DNA from 3 places in the Bradyrhizobium sp. Ses1 genome. Region 1 is predicted to be linked to each of the others. Evidence: predicted binding sites of a transcription regulator. Region 1 holds the regulator's gene; each other region holds the start of a gene.
The links. Region 1 encodes PhoB, which activates phosphate uptake and scavenging genes when phosphate is short. Its sites were predicted from a motif close to TGTCATNNANCTGTCAT; they were not measured.
Positions count from the first base shown of each region.

Region 2: a site for PhoB is predicted at 2,775-2,791, ahead of AC5ZG5_RS33610 (DUF2794 domain-containing protein). Genes of this name have one in related genera too.
Region 3: a site for PhoB is predicted at 4,835-4,851, ahead of AC5ZG5_RS16025 (UDP-2,3-diacylglucosamine diphosphatase). Genes of this name have one in related genera too.

Region 1 is NZ_JCAMOQ010000001.1:97,407-104,126, reverse strand. Features, by position in the region: gene argF (ornithine carbamoyltransferase) at 1-341, opposite strand, end outside; gene AC5ZG5_RS00465 (aspartate aminotransferase family protein) at 341-1,549, opposite strand; gene AC5ZG5_RS00460 (GcrA family cell cycle regulator) at 2,048-2,563, shown strand; gene phoB (phosphate regulon transcriptional regulator PhoB) at 2,684-3,391, opposite strand; gene phoU (phosphate signaling complex protein PhoU) at 3,508-4,224, opposite strand; gene pstB (phosphate ABC transporter ATP-binding protein PstB) at 4,236-5,057, opposite strand; gene pstA (phosphate ABC transporter permease PstA) at 5,054-5,899, opposite strand; gene pstC (phosphate ABC transporter permease subunit PstC) at 5,901-6,720, opposite strand, start outside.
Region 2 is NZ_JCAMOQ010000042.1:32,482-39,201, forward strand. Features, by position in the region: gene acnA (aconitate hydratase AcnA) at 1-1,438, shown strand, start outside; gene AC5ZG5_RS33605 (DUF1223 domain-containing protein) at 1,599-2,357, shown strand; gene AC5ZG5_RS33610 (DUF2794 domain-containing protein) at 2,803-3,174, shown strand; gene AC5ZG5_RS33615 (GNAT family N-acetyltransferase) at 3,292-3,837, opposite strand; gene AC5ZG5_RS33620 (Bax inhibitor-1/YccA family protein) at 4,032-4,823, opposite strand; gene AC5ZG5_RS33625 (ABC transporter permease) at 5,062-6,720, opposite strand, start outside.
Region 3 is NZ_JCAMOQ010000011.1:164,930-171,649, reverse strand. Features, by position in the region: gene AC5ZG5_RS16055 (HD domain-containing protein) at 1-460, shown strand, start outside; gene AC5ZG5_RS16050 (glutathione S-transferase family protein) at 539-1,243, shown strand; gene AC5ZG5_RS16045 (glycosyltransferase) at 1,823-3,151, shown strand; gene AC5ZG5_RS16040 (c-type cytochrome) at 3,193-3,516, shown strand; gene AC5ZG5_RS16035 (Lrp/AsnC ligand binding domain-containing protein) at 3,518-3,763, opposite strand; gene thiD (bifunctional hydroxymethylpyrimidine kinase/phosphomethylpyrimidine kinase) at 3,902-4,702, shown strand; gene AC5ZG5_RS16025 (UDP-2,3-diacylglucosamine diphosphatase) at 4,875-5,687, shown strand; gene AC5ZG5_RS16020 (glycosyltransferase family 4 protein) at 5,684-6,720, shown strand, end outside.

The DNA of each region.
Region 1 (6,720 bases):
AGCGCATCGTGGTTGAGGATGCGGATCATGATCGCATCGACATAGCGCGACAGCACGCGCGCAGTGTCGGCGATGGTCTCGCCACGGCCGAGCTGCATCTCGGCGCCGGTGAGCATGATCGATTCACCGCCAAGCTGGCGCATGCCGACGTCGAACGACACTCGCGTGCGGGTCGAAGGACGCTCGAAGATCATCGCCAGCGTCTTGCCTTCGAGCGGCTTCGTGGCCCGCTCATGCGCCTTCAGTCTCGCCTTCATGGCGGCGCCGGCGGCCAGCATGGCGCGCAGCTCGTTGAGCGACATTTCGTTGATGTCGAGGAAGTGACGGGGCGCCTTGCTCATCATCCCGCTGCCTTCTTCGAAGGTCCGCTTGAGAGCGCGGTGCAGGCGCGCTCCAGACAACCGATGGCGTGCTCGATCTCGGCCTCGCTGACGATCAGCGGCGCGAGGAAGCGCACCACATTATCGCCGGCGCCGACTGTGAGCAGCTTCTGCTCGCGCAGGGCGTTGACGAGGTCGCCCGAGGGCACCACGGCCTTGACGCCGATCAGAAGCCCCTCGCCGCGCACGTCGGCGAGAATGGACGGATAGCGGTCAACCGCGGAGGCGAGCTTCTGCTTGAGCAGGAGCGACATCTTCTGCACGTGATCGAAGAAGCCGGGCTTCAGCATCACATCGAGCACGGCGCCGGCGGCCGCGACCGCGAGCGGATTGCCGCCGAAGGTCGAGCCATGCGAACCCGCCGTCATGCCGGAGGCGGCTTCCGCGGTCGCAAGGAAGGCGCCGATCGGAAAGCCGCCGCCGAGCGCCTTGGCCAGCGACATCACGTCAGGGGTGACCCCGATACGCTTGTAGGCGAAGAGATCGCCGGTGCGGCCCATGCCGGTCTGCACCTCGTCGAACGCGAGCAATAGGCCATGCTCGTCGCAAAGCTGGCGCAGCGCCTTGAAGAAAGCCGGCGGCGCGGAGCGCACGCCGCCCTCGCCCTGCACCGGCTCGATCAGAATGCCCGCGGTCTCTGGACCGATCGCGCGTTTCACCGCTTCGATATCGCCATGCGGCACCTGGTCGAAGCCGTCCATCGGCGGACCGAAGCCCTCGAGATATTTAGCAGCGCCGGTCGCTGCGAGTGTCGCGAGCGTGCGGCCATGGAAGGCGCCTTCGAAGGTGATGATGCGGTAGCGCTCCGGATGCCCCTTCGAGAAGTGATAGTGACGCACGACCTTGATCACGCCCTCCATCGCTTCCGCGCCGGAATTGCAGAAGAACACGAAGTCCGCAAAACTCTGCTCGCACAGCCGCGCGGCAAGCTTCTCGCCGTCCGGGCTCTTGAACAGGTTCGACATGTGCCAGAGCTTCGTCGCCTGTTCCTGCAGCGCCTTCACCAGATGCGGATGGGCATGGCCGAGCGCGTTCACCGCGACGCCGGAGGTGAAGTCGAGATAACGCTCGCCTTTGGTCGAGATCAGCCAACAGCCTTCGCCGCGTTCGAAGCCGAGATCGGCCCTGGCAAAAACGGGAAGCAGATGCGACGTGGCGCGGTCGGTCATGGCGATCACTGAAGGGTTCAGACAAGCCTTTCAGACAAGCCCCGGCGGCGTGCAGCGATGCAGACACGCGGCTGGAGCTCATCCAGCGAAAACAAAACGTGCCGCCTTTGCAGGGCGGCACGTGAAGGCATTCTATGCGCGCGGCGGGTGCTGTCAATCGCCACGAAGCCGCCAGGCTGCGCTGCAAAGTGCCGGTAATCCGCAGTTTTCCGGTGTGGTGGAAAAGCCCGATTGCAATCCCTAAATGTCGGAACATGTGGACGCATAGGCGCGGACTCTTGCGCCAGAGTCACGCCATATTGTAGCGTCTAGCCTGTCGGGTACGACATCTCGTGCGGCAGTTTTGATCCCTTAGAGTCCTTTGTGTGCGGCGTACACGTTCGGGTGCGGTTTTCGTGCCCGGCGAGCCTTAAGGGATTCTGCCCGCAGGGATTTTTGAGATTAGGCATCGCAGCGCTGTCCCAGGATCGGCCGGCGCAACGCGAAGGGAAAGATGCGATGACGGTATTGACCTGGTCCGACGAACGCGTCGAGCAGTTGAAAAAGCTCTGGGAAGGTGGCCTTTCGGCCAGCCAGATCGCTGCGGAACTGGGCAACGTGACCCGCAATGCGGTGATCGGCAAGGTGCACCGGCTCGGCCTCTCGGGCCGCGCCAAGAGTCCTGCTGCAGCCGCGCCGCGGCAGCGCAAGGCGCGTCCCGCACAGCCGATGATGCGCGTGGCGCGTCCGGTCTCCCGCGGCAACACCGCGCTCGCCCACGCCTTCGAGGTGGAGGTGGAAGCGGACCCTATCGCCTACGACAATGTGGTACCGATGAGCCAGCGGCTGTCGCTGCTCGAATTGAACGAGGCCACCTGCCACTGGCCGGTCGGCGATCCCTCGAGCCCGGAATTCTTCTTCTGCGGCGGCAAGGCGCTTCCCGGCCTGCCCTATTGCGCGCACCACTCCCGCATCGCCTACCAGCCGGCGGCTGACCGCCGCCGTCCGACGGTCAAGCCGTCACAAGGCAAGTAAACCGACGACAGATCGTAGCCTGGGTGGAGCGCAGCGCAACCCGGGAACGCTGTATCGGCAGGTCCAAATTTCCCCGGGTTACGCTTCGCTGCACCCGGGCTGCGGATTGAGGTCGCCGGTTTACGACTGCTCGGCCTTCGCGAAGCGATCATCGAGCGCGTAGCCCGCACCGCGGACGGTGCGGATCGGGTCCTGCTCGCGGCCGGGATTGAGCAATTTGCGCAGGCGGCCGATGTGAACGTCGACGGTGCGCTCGTCGATATAGATGTCGCGGCCCCAAACGCTGTCGAGCAGCTGCTCGCGGCTGAACACGCGGCCGGGATGCTCCAGGAAGAACTCCAGCAGGCGATATTCGGTCGGGCCGAGATCGATCGGGCGGCCCGAGCGCGCGACGCGGCGCTTCTCGCGGTCGAGTTCGATGTCGCCATAGGTGAGCACGGTGGCGAGCCGCTCCGGGCTTGCCCGGCGCAACAGGCCCTTCACCCGCGCGAGCAGTTCAGGCACCGAGAACGGCTTGACGATGTAGTCGTCGGCACCGGTCGCCAGCCCCCTCACGCGCTCGCTTTCCTCGCCGCGCGCGGTCAGCATGATGATCGGGAGCTGCTTGGTCTCCGGCCGCGCCCGCAGACGGCGGCACAGCTCGATGCCGGAGAGTCCCGGCAGCATCCAGTCGAGCACGACAAGGTCGGGAATACGTTCCTTGAGCCTTGTGTCCGCATCGTCTCCACGGGCGACCGTTTCGACATCATAGCCTTCTGCATCGAGATTGTAGCGCAACAGCGTCGTCAGCGCTTCTTCGTCTTCGACCACCAGAATGCGTGCGCTCATCGGCTTGGCTTCTCCTATAGCGGGATGACTCTCTGCTTGAATCGTCATCCCACTCTTCCTTTGATGTTTGAGCAGGATCTTGGCGGAAAGCCGGCGTCGACTTTCCGGATGTTGCTCTAGTTGCCCGGAACGGTCGTGGCGAACGTCGTCATATCCCCCTTCGGCCGCTTGTCGGTGATCTGCTGACCCTCGATCATGTAGAAGACCGTTTCCGCGATGTTGGTGGCGTGGTCGCCGATCCGCTCGATATTCTTGGCGCAGAACATCAGGTGGATGCAGAACGAGATGTTGCGCGGATCTTCCATCATGTAGGTGAGGAGCTCGCGGAACAGCGAGGTGCAGATCGCGTCCACCTCCTCGTCGCTCTTCCAGACGTTCATCGCCGCCGGCAGATCGTGCGCGGCATAGGCGTCGAGCACGGACTTGACCTGCGACAGCACGAGGTCGGTCATGTGCTCCAGGCCGCGGATCAACTTCAGCGGCTGGAAGTCGTTCTCCAGCGCGGCGACGCGCTTGCCCATGTTCTTGGCGAGGTCGCCGATCCGCTCGAGGTCGGTCGCCACCCGCATCGCGCCGACGATCTCGCGCAAGTCGACAGCCATCGGCTGGCGGCGGGCGATCGTCAGCACGGCGCGCTCCTCGATCACGCGCTGCAGGCTGTCGATCTCGATGTCGGAAGCGACGACACGCTTGCCGAGCGCGACGTCGCGGCGGATCAGCGCATCGACGGATTCGGTGATCATCCGTTCGACCAGCCCGCCCATCTCTGCGACCAGACGGGTCAGTTCCTGAAGATCGCTGTCGAATGCCTTGGCGGTATGTTCAGAAGCCATGATGTCCCTCCTCAACCAAACCGGCCGGTGATGTAGTCCTGGGTGCGTCGATCGCTCGGCGAGGTGAAGATCTTGCTGGTGTCGTCGAACTCGATCAGTTCGCCCAGATACATGAACGCAGTCTTGTCGGAGACGCGCGCCGCCTGCTGCATGTTATGCGTGACGATCGCGATCGTGTAGTCCTCCGACAATTCCTGGATCAACTCCTCGACCTTGGCGGTCGAGATCGGATCGAGCGCCGAGCAGGGCTCGTCGAACAGGATAACTTCGGGCCGCACCGCAACCGTGCGGGCGATGCAGAGGCGCTGCTGCTGGCCGCCGGAGAGGCTCAGGCCGGAGGCGTTGAGCTTGTCCTTGACCTCGTTCCACAGCGCACCGCCGCGCAGCGCTTTCTCGACGCGGCCGTCCATTTCAGATTTCGAAATCTTCTCGTAAAGGCGGATGCCGAAGGCGATGTTCTCATAGATCGTCATCGGGAACGGCGTCGGCTTCTGGAACACCATTCCGATCCGCGCCCGCAGCAGGTTGAGGTCGAGCTTGGGGTCGAGGATGTTGGTCTGGTCCAGCATCAACTGGCCGGTGGCGCGCTGGCCGGGATACAGGTCGTACATCCGGTTGAAGATCCGGAGCAGGGTCGACTTGCCGCAGCCGGACGGGCCGATAAAGGCGGTGACGCGGTTGGTGCCGAGCGTCAGGTTGATGTTCTTCAACGCATGGTGCTCACCGTAATAGAAGTTGAGGCTGCGTGCAGTCACCTTTGGCGCCGCTTCCGGCAGCGACTTCTGGGGAATGGCCGCGCTCGGGCTGGTCGTCGATACGGACAGATCGGTCATTTTGCGCTCCTTTCGGCGCCGAGGATGCGCGCGCCGATGTTGAGCGCGAGCACGGTCAAGGTGATAAGCAAGGCCCCGCTCCAGGCGAGTTCCTTCCAATAGGCGTAGGGGCTCTGCACGAAGTTGTTGATGGTCACCGGCAGGTTCGCCATCGTCTTGGTCAGGTTCAGGCTGAAGAACTGATTGGACAGCGCGGTGAACAACAGCGGGGCGGTCTCACCGGCGACACGGGCGGTCGCCAGCAGCACGCCCGTGATCAGGCCGGAGCGCGCCGCGCGATAGGCGATCCGCTTGATCACCAGCGAGCGCGGAAGGCCAAGCGCGGAGGCCGCTTCGCGCAGCGGGTTGGGGACGAGCAGCAGCATGTCCTCCGTGGTGCGGAGCACGACCGGGATGACGATCACCGCCAGCGCCAGGCAGCCGGCCAGCGCGGAGAAGCCGCCCATCGGCACGACAACCGCGCCATAGATGAACAGGCCGATGATGATCGACGGCGCGCTCAAGAGGATGTCGTTGATGAAGCGGATCACCGAGGTGAGCCGATCATGCTTGCCGTATTCGGCCAGATAGGTGCCCGCGAACAGGCCGAGCGGCGCGCCGATGCCGACACCGATCACGGTCATGATCACCGAGCCGACGATCGCGTTCAACAGGCCGCCATCGGTGGAGCCGGGCGGCGGGGTGTTCTTGGTGAAGACGTCGAGGCTGAGGCCGGCGAGACCGTTGTAGAACAGCGTGAACAGGATCAGCGCCAGCCAGGTCACCCCAAACGCGGCAGCGGCGATGCAAAGCCCGCGGATGATGATGTCGTTGCGGCGACGTGCTTTGTAAATCGGGTTCATGTCAGTTCCCCGCCTTCCTTTCCAGACGCATCAGCATCAGTCGCGCGCAGGCAAGAACAATGAATGTCAGCACGAACAGCAAGAGGCCGAGCAGGATCAGGCCCGACTGGTGCAGTCCGTCACTCTCGGCGAATTCGCTGGCGATCGCCGCGGAGATCGTGGTGCCCGGCGCGAAGATCGAGGAGGAGATGCGGAACGAATTGCCGATGATGAAGGTCACGGCCATGGTCTCGCCGAGGGCGCGGCCGAGCGCCAGCATGATGCCGCCGATCACGCCGACGCGGGTATAGGGGATCACGACGTTGCGGACGACTTCCCAGGTGGTGCAGCCGACCCCGTAGGCCGCCTCCTTGAGGACCGGCGGCACCGTCTTGAACACGTCGACCGAGATCGCCGTGATGAAGGGCAGCACCATGATCGCGAGGATCAGCGCGGCGTTGAACAGGCTGAGATAGGATGGCGGGCCTGCGAATATCGCGCCCAGCACCGGCACGCCGTCGAACAGGCGGATCATGAACGGCTGGAACGTATTGGCGAGGAACGGGCCTAGCACGAAGAAGCCCCACATGCCGTAAATGATCGAGGGGATGCCGGCGAGCAGTTCGATCGCGATGCCGATCGGGCGGCGCAGCCATTGTGGGCAGAGCTCGGTGAGGAAGATCGCAATGCCGATGCCAACTGGAATGGCAATCATCATCGCGATGACAGAGGTGATCAGCGTGCCGTAGATCGGCCCGAGCGCGCCGAGCACCGGCGGGTCTGCCGAAGGCGCCCAGCGCTGGGTCCACAGGAACGAGAAGCCGTATTCCTTCATTGCCGGC
Region 2 (6,720 bases), on a different contig from region 1:
CGATCTCGGCCATGGCGACGTCGTGATCGCGGCGATCACCTCCTGCACCAACACCTCCAATCCGAGCGTTCTGATCGGCGCCGGCCTTTTGGCACGCAACGCGGTTGCCAAGGGCCTGAAAGCGAAGCCTTGGGTGAAGACCTCGCTTGCCCCGGGTAGCCAGGTGGTGGCGGAATATCTCGCCAATTCCGGCCTGCAGGCCGATCTCGACAAGGTCGGCTTCAACCTGGTCGGCTTCGGCTGCACCACCTGCATCGGCAATTCCGGCCCGCTGCCGGAAGAGATTTCGAAATCGATCAACGACAACGGCATCGTCGCCGCCGCCGTGCTGTCGGGCAACCGCAACTTCGAGGGCCGCGTCAGTCCTGACGTGCAGGCGAACTATCTCGCCTCGCCGCCGCTGGTCGTAGCGCACGCGCTGGCGGGCACCGTGACCAAGGATCTCGCGGTCGAGCCGATCGGCGAGGGCAAGGACGGCAAGCCGGTCTACCTGAAGGACATCTGGCCGACCGCGAAGGAAATCAACGCCTTCATGAAGAAGTTCGTCACCGCGTCGATCTTCAAGAAGAAATACGCCGACGTGTTCAAGGGCGATACCAACTGGCGCAAGATCAAGACGGTCGAGAGCGAGACCTATCGCTGGAATATGAGCTCGACCTATGTGCAGAACCCGCCCTATTTCGAGGGCATGAAGAAGGAGCCCGAGCCGATCACCGACATCGTCGAGGCGCGGATCCTCGCCATGTTCGGCGACAAGATCACGACCGACCACATCTCGCCGGCCGGCTCGATCAAGCTGACGTCACCCGCCGGCAAATTCCTGAGCGAGCATCAGGTGCGCCCCGCCGACTTCAACCAGTACGGCACGCGGCGCGGCAATCATGAGGTCATGATGCGCGGCACCTTTGCCAACATCCGCATCAAGAACTTCATGCTCAAGGGCGCCGACGGCAATATTCCGGAAGGCGGAAACACCAAGCACTGGCCCGACGGCGAGCAGATGTCGATCTACGATGCCGCGATGAAGTACCAAGCGGAAGGCGTGCCGCTGGTGGTGTTCGCCGGCGCCGAGTACGGCAACGGCTCATCGCGCGACTGGGCGGCCAAGGGCACCCGCCTGCTCGGTGTTCGCGCGGTGATCTGCCAGAGCTTCGAGCGCATCCATCGCTCCAATCTGGTCGGCATGGGTGTGCTGCCACTCACCTTCGAGCCGGGCACGTCATGGCAGTCGCTCGGCATCAAGGGCGACGAGAAGGTCACGATTCGTGGCTTGCAGGGCGATTTGAAGCCCCGCCAGATGCTGACGGCGGACGTCACCTCCAGCGATGGCAAAGTGCAGCATGTCCCGCTGCTTTGCCGCATCGATACGCTCGATGAGCTCGATTATTATCGCAACGGCGGCATCCTGCACTACGTGTTGCGCAAGCTCGCGGCCTAACGCGGATTTGTGATCGGTGCCTCACTGCTACGTGAATGGCTAGGAAAATGCGGGCGGCCTATGAAAAAGGCCGCTTTCGCACGTCAGGGGCATGCTCTTCAGGGTCGTCTCTCATGCCCCGTACAAGTACGGATGGAAATCATCACGATCGGTTCTCAGTATGACAGCGATGATGGCCTATAATCGTCTTTCGCTTTGGTCCGGCGCGCTCAGTGTTTGCGCCATTATCGCGATCATCCGACCCGCCCACGCCGATCCGCGTGCGGTCGTCGAGCTCTTCACCTCACAGGGTTGTTCGTCCTGCCCGCCCGCCGACAAGATCATCGGCGAACTCGCCAAGGACCCGAATGTCATCGCGCTCAGCATGCCGATCGACTACTGGGATTATCTCGGCTGGAAGGACACGCTGGCTGATTCGCGCTTCAGCGCACGCCAGAAAGCCTATTCGCATGTGCGCGGCGACCGCGACGTCTATACGCCGCAAGTCATCGTTAACGGCTCGGCGAAGGTGATCGGCAGCGATCGCGTCGGCATCGAGACTGCGATCAAGGATACCGCGACCGAGGGCGTGATGTCGGTGCCGGTGACGATGTCGCTGTCCGGCAAGCAGATCAATGTCTCGGTGGCGGCGAGCAATGGGCCGCGCGTCAAGCATGGCGAAGTCTGGATTTGCTCGATCTCCAAGGCGGTGCCGATCTCGATCGGGCGCGGCGAGAATCGCGGGCAAGAGATCACCTACCACAACGTGGTGCGTAACCTGTTGAAGGTCGGCGACTGGAATGGCAGCGCGGGAAGCTGGACCGTGCCGATCGAGAACATCTCGCGTGAAGGCGTCGATGCCGCCGTCGTCTATGTCCAGGACGGCAATCGCGACAAGCCGGGCCCCATGCTCGGCGCGGCTATGACGCCGCTGCGGTAAGGTCTAAATCAAACCCGCCACATCCTGTCATTCCGAGCGCGCATCGCGCGAACCCGGAATCTCTCGCCATCAACCTCCAGTTTCCGGGTTCACGCTGTCGCGTGCCCGGAATGACGTGTCGTGAGGAACCCCCAAAAAAGAAAAGGACCAACTCTCGTTGGCCCAGTCAAAAGGGAGTTAACTCCCCTGCGAACAGGCCCGGTCCCGACGGCCCCGGGGGGCTGGGGGCTGAGGAATCCGGAACCGAAAGAACCGGGCCAACGCAGGATTTCCTTTTCGCAGGGCAGCGGGGCGGGCGGTGGGCGGAAGTGGGGCAGCAATAAGATTCTTTCTAACGATACTGTGACTCCTGGAAAATCTTCCCATTCGTCGCACGGCGGCTCTGAACCCTTGCGGCGCTGCCCGGTTAGCGCAATCATGTCAGCCGCATGACAGGAGGCGCTTGATGATATCGATATCGGAGGACAGCGAGCCAAGCGGGCTTCGCGCGGCGGCGCGGCCCGCCGCTGCCACCCCGCTACAGAACCGCGTGACGTTCAATCGTCTCGAACTCAATCGCATCCTCAATCTCTATGGTCGCATGGTCGCCGACGGCGAGTGGCGGGATTACGCCATCGACTTCCTGAAGGATCGCGCCGTGTTCTCGGTGTTCCGCCGCTCCTCCGAAGTCCCGATCTATCGAATCGAAAAGGACCCGCGGCTCGCCCGCAAGCAGGGCATGTACAGCGTGATCTCGGCGACCGGCCTGATCCTGCGCCGCGGCCATGAGCTGGAGCGCGTGCTGCTCGTGATCGACCGCAAGCTGGCGGTTGTTTAAGGCCGCGTCCATCATTCCGGGGCGCGAAGCGAACCCGGAATCTCGTGCGGCAATTGCGCTCTCACCAACCTCTGGATTCCGGGTTCGCGCTTACGCGGGCCCCGGAATGACGGAGAATTAACGCCGGCCCGGATCCTCGGTCGGTATCGTGGTCGCGCCGTCGCCGAGCGCGCGCTGCATCATCACCGTGTCGAGCCAGCGGCCGAATTTGAGGCCGACGCTCGGATGGGTTCCGATCAGCGTGAAGCCGGTCTTGAGGTGAACGCCAATTGAGCCGGCGTTGGCGGAGTCCCCGATCACCGCGATCATCTGCCGGTAGCCGCGCGCCTCGCATTCGCTGATCAGCCGCTGCAGCAGTTGCAGGCCGACGCCGCGGCGGTGGATCGAGGGATCCAGATAAATCGAATTCTCCACCGTGAAGCGATAGGCCGGACGCGGGCGGTAGGCGCCGGCATAGGCATAACCGACCACGCCTCCGTCAAGGGCGGCGATGAAATAGGGAAAGCCGCCATCCGTCAGCGCCCTGAAGCGGCGCGTCATCTCCGCGAGGTCCGGCGGGACCAGCTCGAACGTCGCGGTGCCGAAGCGCACCGCGTGCTCGTAAATTGCAGTGACGGAGGGAAGGTCGGCCTCGGTGGCGGGCCTGATCTCGACGGCGGACATGGCGGCAAGATAGCAGCAGGTTTCCCGGGAGCAACGCTCTCCTTATCTGTCATGGCCGGGCTTGACCCGGCCATCCACGCCTTTCTCGTCAATGGTGGATGCTCGGGAACGAGCCCGGGTAGGGGACTGAGTGCGCAAACGAAAAGCCCCGGCGGTGAGGCCGGGGCTTCGATCGTTGGTACTGCCGGAGGCGCTTAGTCGCGCTGTCCGAGGAGCTGCAGGAGCAGCGTGAACAGGTTGATGAAGTTCAGGTAGAGCGAGAGTGCGCCGGTAATCGCCGCACGCTCGGCAATCGCGCCACCCTGCGAGGCGTAGCCGTAGATGTAGTCGTTCTTCAGCCGTTGGGTATCCCAAGCGGTGAGGCCCGCGAACACCAGCACGCCGACCACCGAAACGATGAACTGCAGCGCCGAGCTCGCCAGGAACAGGTTGACCAGGCTGGCGATGATGATGCCGATCAGGCCCATGAACAGGAACGAGCCCATGCCGCTCATGTCACGCTTGGTGGTGTAGCCGTAGAGGCTGAGCGCACCAAAGGTCGCCGCGGTGATGAAGAACACCCGCACGATCGAGGTGTGCGTATACACCAGGAAGATCGACGACAGCGAGAGGCCCATCAGCGCCGAGAACACCCAGAACAGGAGCTGAGCAGTCGCGGGCTGCAGCCGGTTAATGCCGGCCGAGATCACGAACACCATCACCAGCGGTGCGAGGATGAACAGCCACTTCAGCGGGCTGACGAACATCGCATAGCCGAACTGCGTCAGATAGGCGTTGCCGAACTTTGCGACGGCTGCGGACGGATCCGCCGTCACCGCCGCCATATAGACGCCGAGCGCGGCCAGGCCCGTGATCGCGAGGCCGATCGACATGTAGTTGTAGATGCGCAGCATGTAGGCGCGCAGACCGGCGTCGACCGTCGCAGTGTCAATGCGACCGGCGGCCCGGCCGAAGGGAGAGGCATAGTTACGGTCTAGGTCCGACATGGTCGAATTCCCGTGGTTGTTCCGGTCGCAAGGGATTTGCGGGACCGAGTATAATCTATCTCAGATAGCGCGGCCTGCGGACATTAAAATCCGTGTCATCAAACCGCCCATCCGACCCAAGGCGTATGTGGGAAACTAACACAACCGCCGCAAGCTTCCACGCGCGGCTGAATGTCGCTCTGGCCTTTATTTCAAGGCAAAACCGGTATTAACCGAGCTCGTTCCCCGCTTCAAATTGTCACAAATTCCGCAACACGGCCGCGGGCTTCTGGTTCAGGGCGAGCAGCGTGCCGGCCAGCCCGAGCCCGACGGTGACGATCAGCGCCGCGACCACCACCGCCGCGGCGCTGCCGGCCTCCCAGACGAAACTCAGCGTCATCAGCCGGGTGACGATCAGCCAGGCGGCGATCGAGCCGGCGAACACGCCGAACAGCGCGGTGGCGAAGCCAATCATCAGATATTCGAGCGCATAGGCGCCCAGCAGGCGGGCGCGGGTGGCGCCGAGCGTCTTCAGGATCACCGCGTCATAGACGCGGTGGCGGTGGCCGGCGGCGAGCGCGCCGCCCAGCACCAGGATAGCCGAGATCAGCGTCACCGCGCTGGCGCCGCGGATCGCCAGCACGAGATTGGTGACGACGCTGCCGATGGTCTCCAGCGCCTCGCGGACCCGGACGCTCGTCACCATCGGGAAAGCGTCGGCGACCTGCTTGATGATGCGGGCGTCGTCGGAAGGGGACGGATGCGCCTCCGTCAGGGTCGCCACATGGCTGTGCGGGGCGCCCTTGAAGGCGTTGGGCGAAAACACCAGCACGAAATTGATGCCGAGCCCCTGCCAGTCGATGTTGCGGAGATTGGCGATCTTCGCCGAAATGTCGCGGCCGAGCACGTTGACGACGATCTCGTCGCCGATCTTGAGCCTCAGCCCGTCGGCGATCTTCTTCTCCATCGAGACCAGCGGCGGGCCGTGATAGTCGGCGCCCCACCATTCGCCCTCGACGACCTTCGAGCCTTTGGGAACCTCCCCGGTGTAGGTGAGGCCGCGGTCGCTCTGCAGCACCCATTCGGCGTCGACCGATGGTTTCAACTCGTCCGCCTTGACGCCGCGGGCGGCAACGATGCGCCCGCGCAGCATCGGCACGTCCTCGACCGTTCCGTCCGGCGTGGTTTGCTTCAGAAAAGCGCTGAACCGGTCGGCCTCGGTGGAGGGAATATCAATGAAAAAGAACGAGGGGGCGCGGTCGGGCAGGGCGGCGAGGAATTGCCGGCGCAGATTGCCGTCGATCTGGGTGATGGTCACGAGCACGGCGAGCCCGAGGCCGAGCGAAAGCACCACCGATGGCGTCAACGCGCCTGGCCGGTGGATGTTGGCGACCGCCAGCCGCACCATGGTGACGCGGCTACGCGGCAGCCGGCGCGCCAGCGCCATCAACCCGGCGGCGATCAAACGGAGCAGCACGAAGACTGCGATAGAGGAGGCGACGAACACGGCGGCGATGCGCTTGTCGTAGGAAAGTCCGACCGCAACCGCGATCAATAGCGCGATCACCGCGCCCATCAGCGCCAGATAGCTCCAGCGCGGCCGGTGCCATTCGCTGGCGACCGTATCGCGGAACAGCGCCGCGACCGGCACGTCGTGCACCCGGCCGAGCGGCCACAGCCCGAACGCGAGCGCGGTCAGGAGACCGTAGACGAACGACAATGCGAGTTCATCGGGATGCAGCGCCGGGATCACCGGCAGCGGCAGCAGCTTCCCGAACACGCCGACGATGACGAAGGGCAGGGCCGCGCCGAGCGCCAGCCCGATCACCGAGCCGATGGTGGCGAGCACGATCACCTGGGTCAGATAGATCGTGAAGACGTCGCGGCCGGTGGCGCCGAGCGCCTTGAAGGAGGCGAT
Region 3 (6,720 bases), on a different contig from region 1:
CGCAGCGCTGTTTCACGATCTGGGTCTTATCCACCCTTACCATACCGATACGAAACGGTTTGAAGTCGACGGCGCCGATGCAGCCCGCGAATTCCTCAAGAGCCACAGCATCCCGGATCCGAAAGCGGATCTGGTGTGGGAAGCAATCGCTTTACATACCACGCCAGGCATTCCCCAATACATGCGGCCAGAAATAGCTCTCACCAACGCAGGTGTTCTAGTTGACGTCGTCGGCATTGGATATGACGACTATACGCGAGAGCAACGCGACCAGGTCATTGCCGCGTTTCCTCGTGGTGATTTCAAGAATGAGTTCATCCAGGTTCAGACGTGCTCGGCCTTGAAGAAGCCCCAGACCACGTTCGGCACAGTCAATGTCGATTATATCGAAGATCACGATCCCACATTTCGCAGGCCAAACGCCTGCGTTCGGATACGCAATACTCCGTGGCTCAGCTGAACCGTCATTGCGATGAATTCACCCGCCGTGATGCTTGCCACCTCTTAAAGTGTAATCGAGCCGCAAGAGCGAGTTGAGATGCCAAACTTTGCTGATTTCCCGATCACACGGCGCTGGCCTGCGAAATACCCGGATCGCTTGCAACTCTATTCACTGCCGACACCCAACGGCGTAAAGGTCTCGATCATGTTGGAGGAGATCGGGCTCCCCTACGAAGTTCATCTGGTCGACTTCAACAAGGGCGACCAGCACACGCCAGAATTTCTTTCATTGAACCCCAACGGCAAGATCCCGGCGATCCTCGACCCCGATGGCCGCGACGGAGAGCCGCTGCCCTTATTCGAATCCGGAGCCATCTTGCAATATCTCGCGGAGAAGACGGGCAAGCTTTTGCCGGCAGATGCGGCTCGCCGCTACAAGACTATCCAGTGGCTGCATTTCCAGATGGGCGGGATCGGACCGATGTTCGGCCAGCTCGGCTTCTTCAACAAATTCGCAGGCCGTGAATACGAGGACAAGCGCCCACTTCAACGATACGTCAACGAGTCAAAACGCCTGCTCGGCGTATTGGAAACGCATCTCGCCGGACGACTATGGATCATGGACGATGAATATACCATCGCCGACATTTCCATGCTCGGCTGGGTGCGTAACCTGATCGGCTTCTATGAGGCGCGCGAACTCGTCGACTTCGACAGTCTTCAAGCGGTACCAGCCTGGCTCGATCGCGGCCTGGCGCGGCCCGCGGTGCAGCGTGGATTGACTATCCCGCACAGGCCATGAGAGACGGGAAGGTGCACTGATCGACCCTGCACCGCATCGCACGATGCTGCTGAGTCTCTCCCGTCTGTCGAAGTTCAGGGCTGCGAAATTGTCGCGCCAATGGCCAAGCTGCCCGGTCAGGAAACCCTGATCACCGAAGATCTCGCTTATCGACTTGCCTAAGCCAACCGGGAGGTCAGCCGGCAGCTTGAATTGCTGGCAATGAGCCGGGAAGCGGATATCGTGCAGAGTTGCGGCAGCAGGTCAGTCCGCGAGCTTGAGCGACCGTTGAATAATCTGATCGACAGCGCGATCTGACCGGCTCAAGCACTACTGCAGTGCGGAACTCGCTTCTACTCGGCCGCAACAGCTCGACGCGTTGGTAGATTATCATTGGATTGATCGCACTTGGCGCGATCTGAGTTGCTCATTCCTGCACGCAAGCTTTTGTGACCAGACGCATTGCGAGTGTAGCAATTCACGCCGGATCCGACATCGGGGCGTAACAGCAAACCTGCCAACATCTGGTTGCGTCACTCAGCTCGATCACTCTTGTCGGCTCGAGTGGCCTTCGTCTCAGGATATCCAGAGTAGGATTATATGAAAATCATCATCGCTACGACCCCCGCGCCCGGTCATGTCAATCCAATGCTTGGTATCGCGCGCATCCTGTTGGCTGACGGTCACGAGGTGGTCGCCTTCACAGGAAGCGCTTTCCGCGACCGCATCAACAGTATTGGTGCAGCATTTCGTCCTATTCCTGCCAGCGCAGATCAGGATGTGGTGGATCCTTTCGCGAAGTATCCCGAACTGAAAAGCCTGCCTCCGGGGTTGGAGTTGTTGCGCGTCACCAAGGAGCGCTTATTTGTTGACCACATGCTCGTGCAGCACGAGGGCTTGCAACGATTGTTGCGGGAAGTCCCGGCCGACATCGTGATGGGGGATGAGTACTTCTTGGGCCTGCTACCAATGCTGCTGGGCCCTCGCTCGAAGCGGCCTCCGATTGTCTGCTTTGGCACCACGATCCTCCATTGGCCTCGCACAGACGGGGCGCCAGAACTCCTCGGCTTGCCTCCGGCGGCAGCCCCGGCGCAGCGCGAGAAGTATGCAGCCATTGCCCAGGAACATGAGAGGGTCGTCAATCAACCGCTCGCGCATCGTTTGAACCAATGCCTGGAGGAAATCGGCGTCAAGTCGCTGCCGAGGCCTCCTTTCGAGGCAATGGTGGAATTAGCAGATGCCTATCTGCAGCTGACGGTGCCGAGTTTTGAGTTTCCGCGTCCCGCCCCCGCTTCGGTGCAATTCGTGGGTACCCCGCCCATTATGCCCAAACAAGCGCCGCTGCCACCCTGGGCCGATGAGCTGGACGGCAGGCGCAAGGTGGTCCTCGTGACCCAAGGGACAGTGGCCAACCACGACTTCAACCGCTTGGTAACACCGACCCTGGTGGGATTGGCCGACGAGCGGGACCTGCTCGTGGTCGTCACCGCTGGCGGCCGCCCGGTCGACACGATCCCTGGCCCCATTCCGGCTAATGCGCGTTTGGCGAGCTATCTGCCGTTCGAGTGGATCCTGTCCAAAGCCGATGTATTTGTCACCAATGGAGGTTATGGCAGCGTCAACCAAGCCATGAGCTTTGGTGTTCCTCTGGTCTGCGCTGGACTCACCGAGGACAAGGCCGATGTGAATGCGCGGGTCGGCTGGTCCGGGGTCGGCATCAACCTTGAGACGAGCACGCCGGCGCCGCAGGTGCTGCGCGAGGCTGTGCGGGCCGTACTCGATACGGAGAGGTATCGCGCACGTGCTTCGCTCATGGCTAAGGAATTCCAGCGCATCGACACCCGTGGCGAGATTCTCCGCGCGATCAAGCGGGTGTCTCAGAACGGGGCTGATCGGCCGTCCCGCGCCGCTTTGCTGTCGGCGAAGTAGATCGACGATACCGACCTCAGCACAATCGTTTCACGACACCGATCGAAAGCAATGATTGGCTGGGTCGCAAGCTCGTTGCGGTCGCGCTCGGCGATCGCATCTTCCACGGCGAGGCCAGCAACGGCACCTGCAGCGGATGTCATGGGGCCGATGCGCGAGGGACGTCAGTCGGTCCGGACCTGACTTCCGGCAATTGGGTGTGGAGCGACGGCAGCCTTGCGGCGATCACCAAGACGGTTGTCGACGGCGTCCCGCACCCACGCAACTATACCGGCGTCATGCCGCCGAAGGGAGGCGCCGAGCTGTCGGACGCCGACACTGCCGCAGTGGCCGCCTATGTCTGGGCAGTCGGCCACGTCAACTAGTCTAGGTGGTCCCGAACGCCTTGAAGGTGATGATGGTGTGGGTGTCCTGGATACCCGGGATGACCTGGACCTTTTCGTTGACGAAATGGCCGATGTCGGTGTCCTTGTCGACGTAGAACTTCACCAGGAGATCGTAATCGCCCGCGGTGGAGTAGATCTCGGAGGCGATCTCGGCCTCCGCCAGCGCATTGGCGACGGCATAGGACTGGCCGAGCTTGCACTTGATCTGGATGAAGAAGGGAACCATCGCTGTTATCTCCGGGGCAGGTAGCCGGCCCATAGAGCCAAATTCGCCGTGCAATGGCAAGCCAGCTTGCCGGCGTTGGTTCGCCGCGCTAGGAGGGACCATGGTATTATGCCTATCCCACTGCGCGGCAGCTTTCCGATGACGACGCCGATCGCACTCACCATTGCCGGTTCGGATTCCTCTGGCGGCGCCGGCGTCCAGGCGGATTTGAAGACCTTTGCCGCGCTCGGTGTCTACGGCGCATCCGTCATCACCGCGCTCACCGCGCAGAATACGATGGGCGTGCGCGGCATCCATCAGGTGCCGGCCGGGTTCGTGACGGCGCAGATCGATGCGGTGTTCTCCGATCTTGCGGTCGGCGCGGTCAAGATCGGCATGGTGGCGGAGCTTTCGATCATCGATGCGATCGCGGCCGGGCTCGAGCGCTGGTCGCCGAAGCATGTCGTGTTCGATCCGGTGATGGTTGCAACCTCGGGCGATCGCCTGCTTGCCGCGGAGGCGGTCGATGCGCTGCGCACGAGATTGATCCCGCTTGCGTCGTTGATCACCCCGAACCTGCCGGAGGCCGCAGCACTGCTCGACGAACCGATGGCCTCGGATGAGGCCGCCATCGAGAGCCAGGGCAGGCGGCTGCTTGCCCTCGGCTGTCGGGCGGTCCTGATTAAGGGCGGGCACGGGCAGGGCAGCGAGAGCATCGACTATCTCGTCGATGTAGACAGCGCGATCGTGCTCGCGGCGCCGCGCATCAGCACCGCAAACACCCATGGCACCGGCTGCTCTTTGTCGTCTGCGATCGCAGCCGAGCTTGCCAAGGGCGAAGACGTGACGTCAGCCGTGCGCAATGCCAAGCGCTGGATCAGCGCCGCCATCGAAGCCGCCGACCGTTTCACCGTCGGCCACGGCCACGGGCCGGTGCATCATTTTCACAGATTTTATTAGACGACCGAGCTGCCTCAACCCTGTCCCGCATATCTACGGCCTCTGGTGTCGCCAGATTGTCGCATGGCGCTGTTATCCGCATTTCAAAGGGGCGCGTAGCTGATTCTGGTGGGACTGTTGGCTGCGACGAATCGTCATCGCCCTGTCACAGGGATTTGTTAGGTGCACAGGTATGGGAAGCGACTCTTTCAGTGAAGAGAGCCCCGAGCGGCGCTTTCGCACGTTGTTTATCTCCGATGTCCATCTCGGAGCCCGCGGGTCGCAAGCCGACCGATTGCTGGATTTCCTGCGCTCTCACGATGCCGACACGATCTACCTGGTTGGCGACATCGTTGACGGTTGGGCGCTGAAGTCGAGCTGGCACTGGCCCCAGACCCACAACGATTTCGTGCAGAAGATGCTGCGCAAGGCACGCAAGGGCGCCAAGGTCATCTATATCCCCGGCAATCACGACGAGTTCCTGCGCAAGTACTACGGCACGCATTTCGGCGGCATCGACGTGATGGAGAACACCATCCACACCGGCGTCGACGGCAAGCGCTTCCTCGTGATCCACGGCGATATCTTCGACCTCGTGGTGCAGAATGCGCGCTGGCTCGCCCATCTCGGCGACAAGGCGTACGACTTCGCGATCCAGATGAATCGCTTCGTCAACTTCTTCCGCCGCATGTTCGGCGTGCCCTACTGGTCGCTGTCGCAATGGGCGAAGCTGAAGGTCAAGAAGGCAGTCAATTACATCGGCGCGTTCGAAACCACGCTTGCGAGCGAAGCACGTCGCCACGGCTGCGACGGCGTGATCTGCGGCCACATCCATTATGCAACGATCCGCGACGAGCACGGCATCCGCTACATGAATTGCGGCGACTGGGTCGAGAGCTGCACGGCGCTGGCCGAGCACGAGGATGGCCGCTTCGAGATCATCACCTGGACTGATCCGGTCCGGCGCATCGCACCAGTGCCACGGGTCACGGCGCGCGCTGCATGACAAAAATCCTGGTCGCGACCGACGCATGGCATCCCCAGGTCAATGGGGTGGTTCGGACGCTGACCATGATGGCCGAGGCGGCAAAGGGCCTCGGCGTCGAGATCGCATTTCTCACGCCGCAATCGTTCCGCACCTTCGCGATGCCGAGCTATCGCGACCTCCGGCTGGCCTTGCCGCATCCGGCTGCGATTGCCGCGCTGATCGAGCAGGACAAGCCCGACAGCATCCACATCGCCACCGAAGGTCCGATCGGCCTGTTGGTGCGCCGCTACTGCCGCAAGCGCGGTCTGCCGTTCACCACGAGCTTTCACACCCGCTTTCCCGACTATGTCTCGGCGCGCTCGCCAATCCCGGAAAACTGGGTCTGGCGGCTGTTGCGCTGGTTCCATCGGCCGAGCCAGGCGGTGATGGCGGCAACCCCGGCGCTCGCCGCCGAACTGCGCTCGCGCGGCTTTCGCAACGTGGTGCTGTGGTCGCGCGGCGTCGATACCGAGCTGTTCCATCCGCGCCATGTCGACCTCTGTCTTCCGGCACCGGTTTTCCTGAGCGTCGGCCGGGTGGCGGTCGAGAAGAACCTGGAAGCCTTCCTCGACCTCGATCTGCCGGGCACCAAGGTCGTTGTCGGCGACGGACCGGCGCGGCCGGCACTGGAGCGGAAATACCGCGACGCCGTGTTCCTGGGCGCACGGCACGGCGAGGAATTGGCGCGCATTTATGCCGCTGCCGACGTGTTCGTGTTCCCCAGCAGGACCGACACCTTCGGTTTGGTGCTGCTGGAGGCGCTTGCGAGCGGCCTGCCGGTCGCCGCTTTCCCGGTGGTCGGTCCGCGTGACGTGATCGGCACTGCGCCGGTCGGCGTGCTGAAAGAAGACCTCCGCGAGGCCTGTCTGGAGGCGCTCAGCATCCCCGCGCAAACCTGTGTCGACTTTGCTGCGCGCCACACCTGGCAAGCCTCGGCGCGCGTTTTTATCGACCACGCCCTCAATCTCCGGCCGGTCGAGCCCGAGCCTGAGAACGAACCGGCGGAATTCGT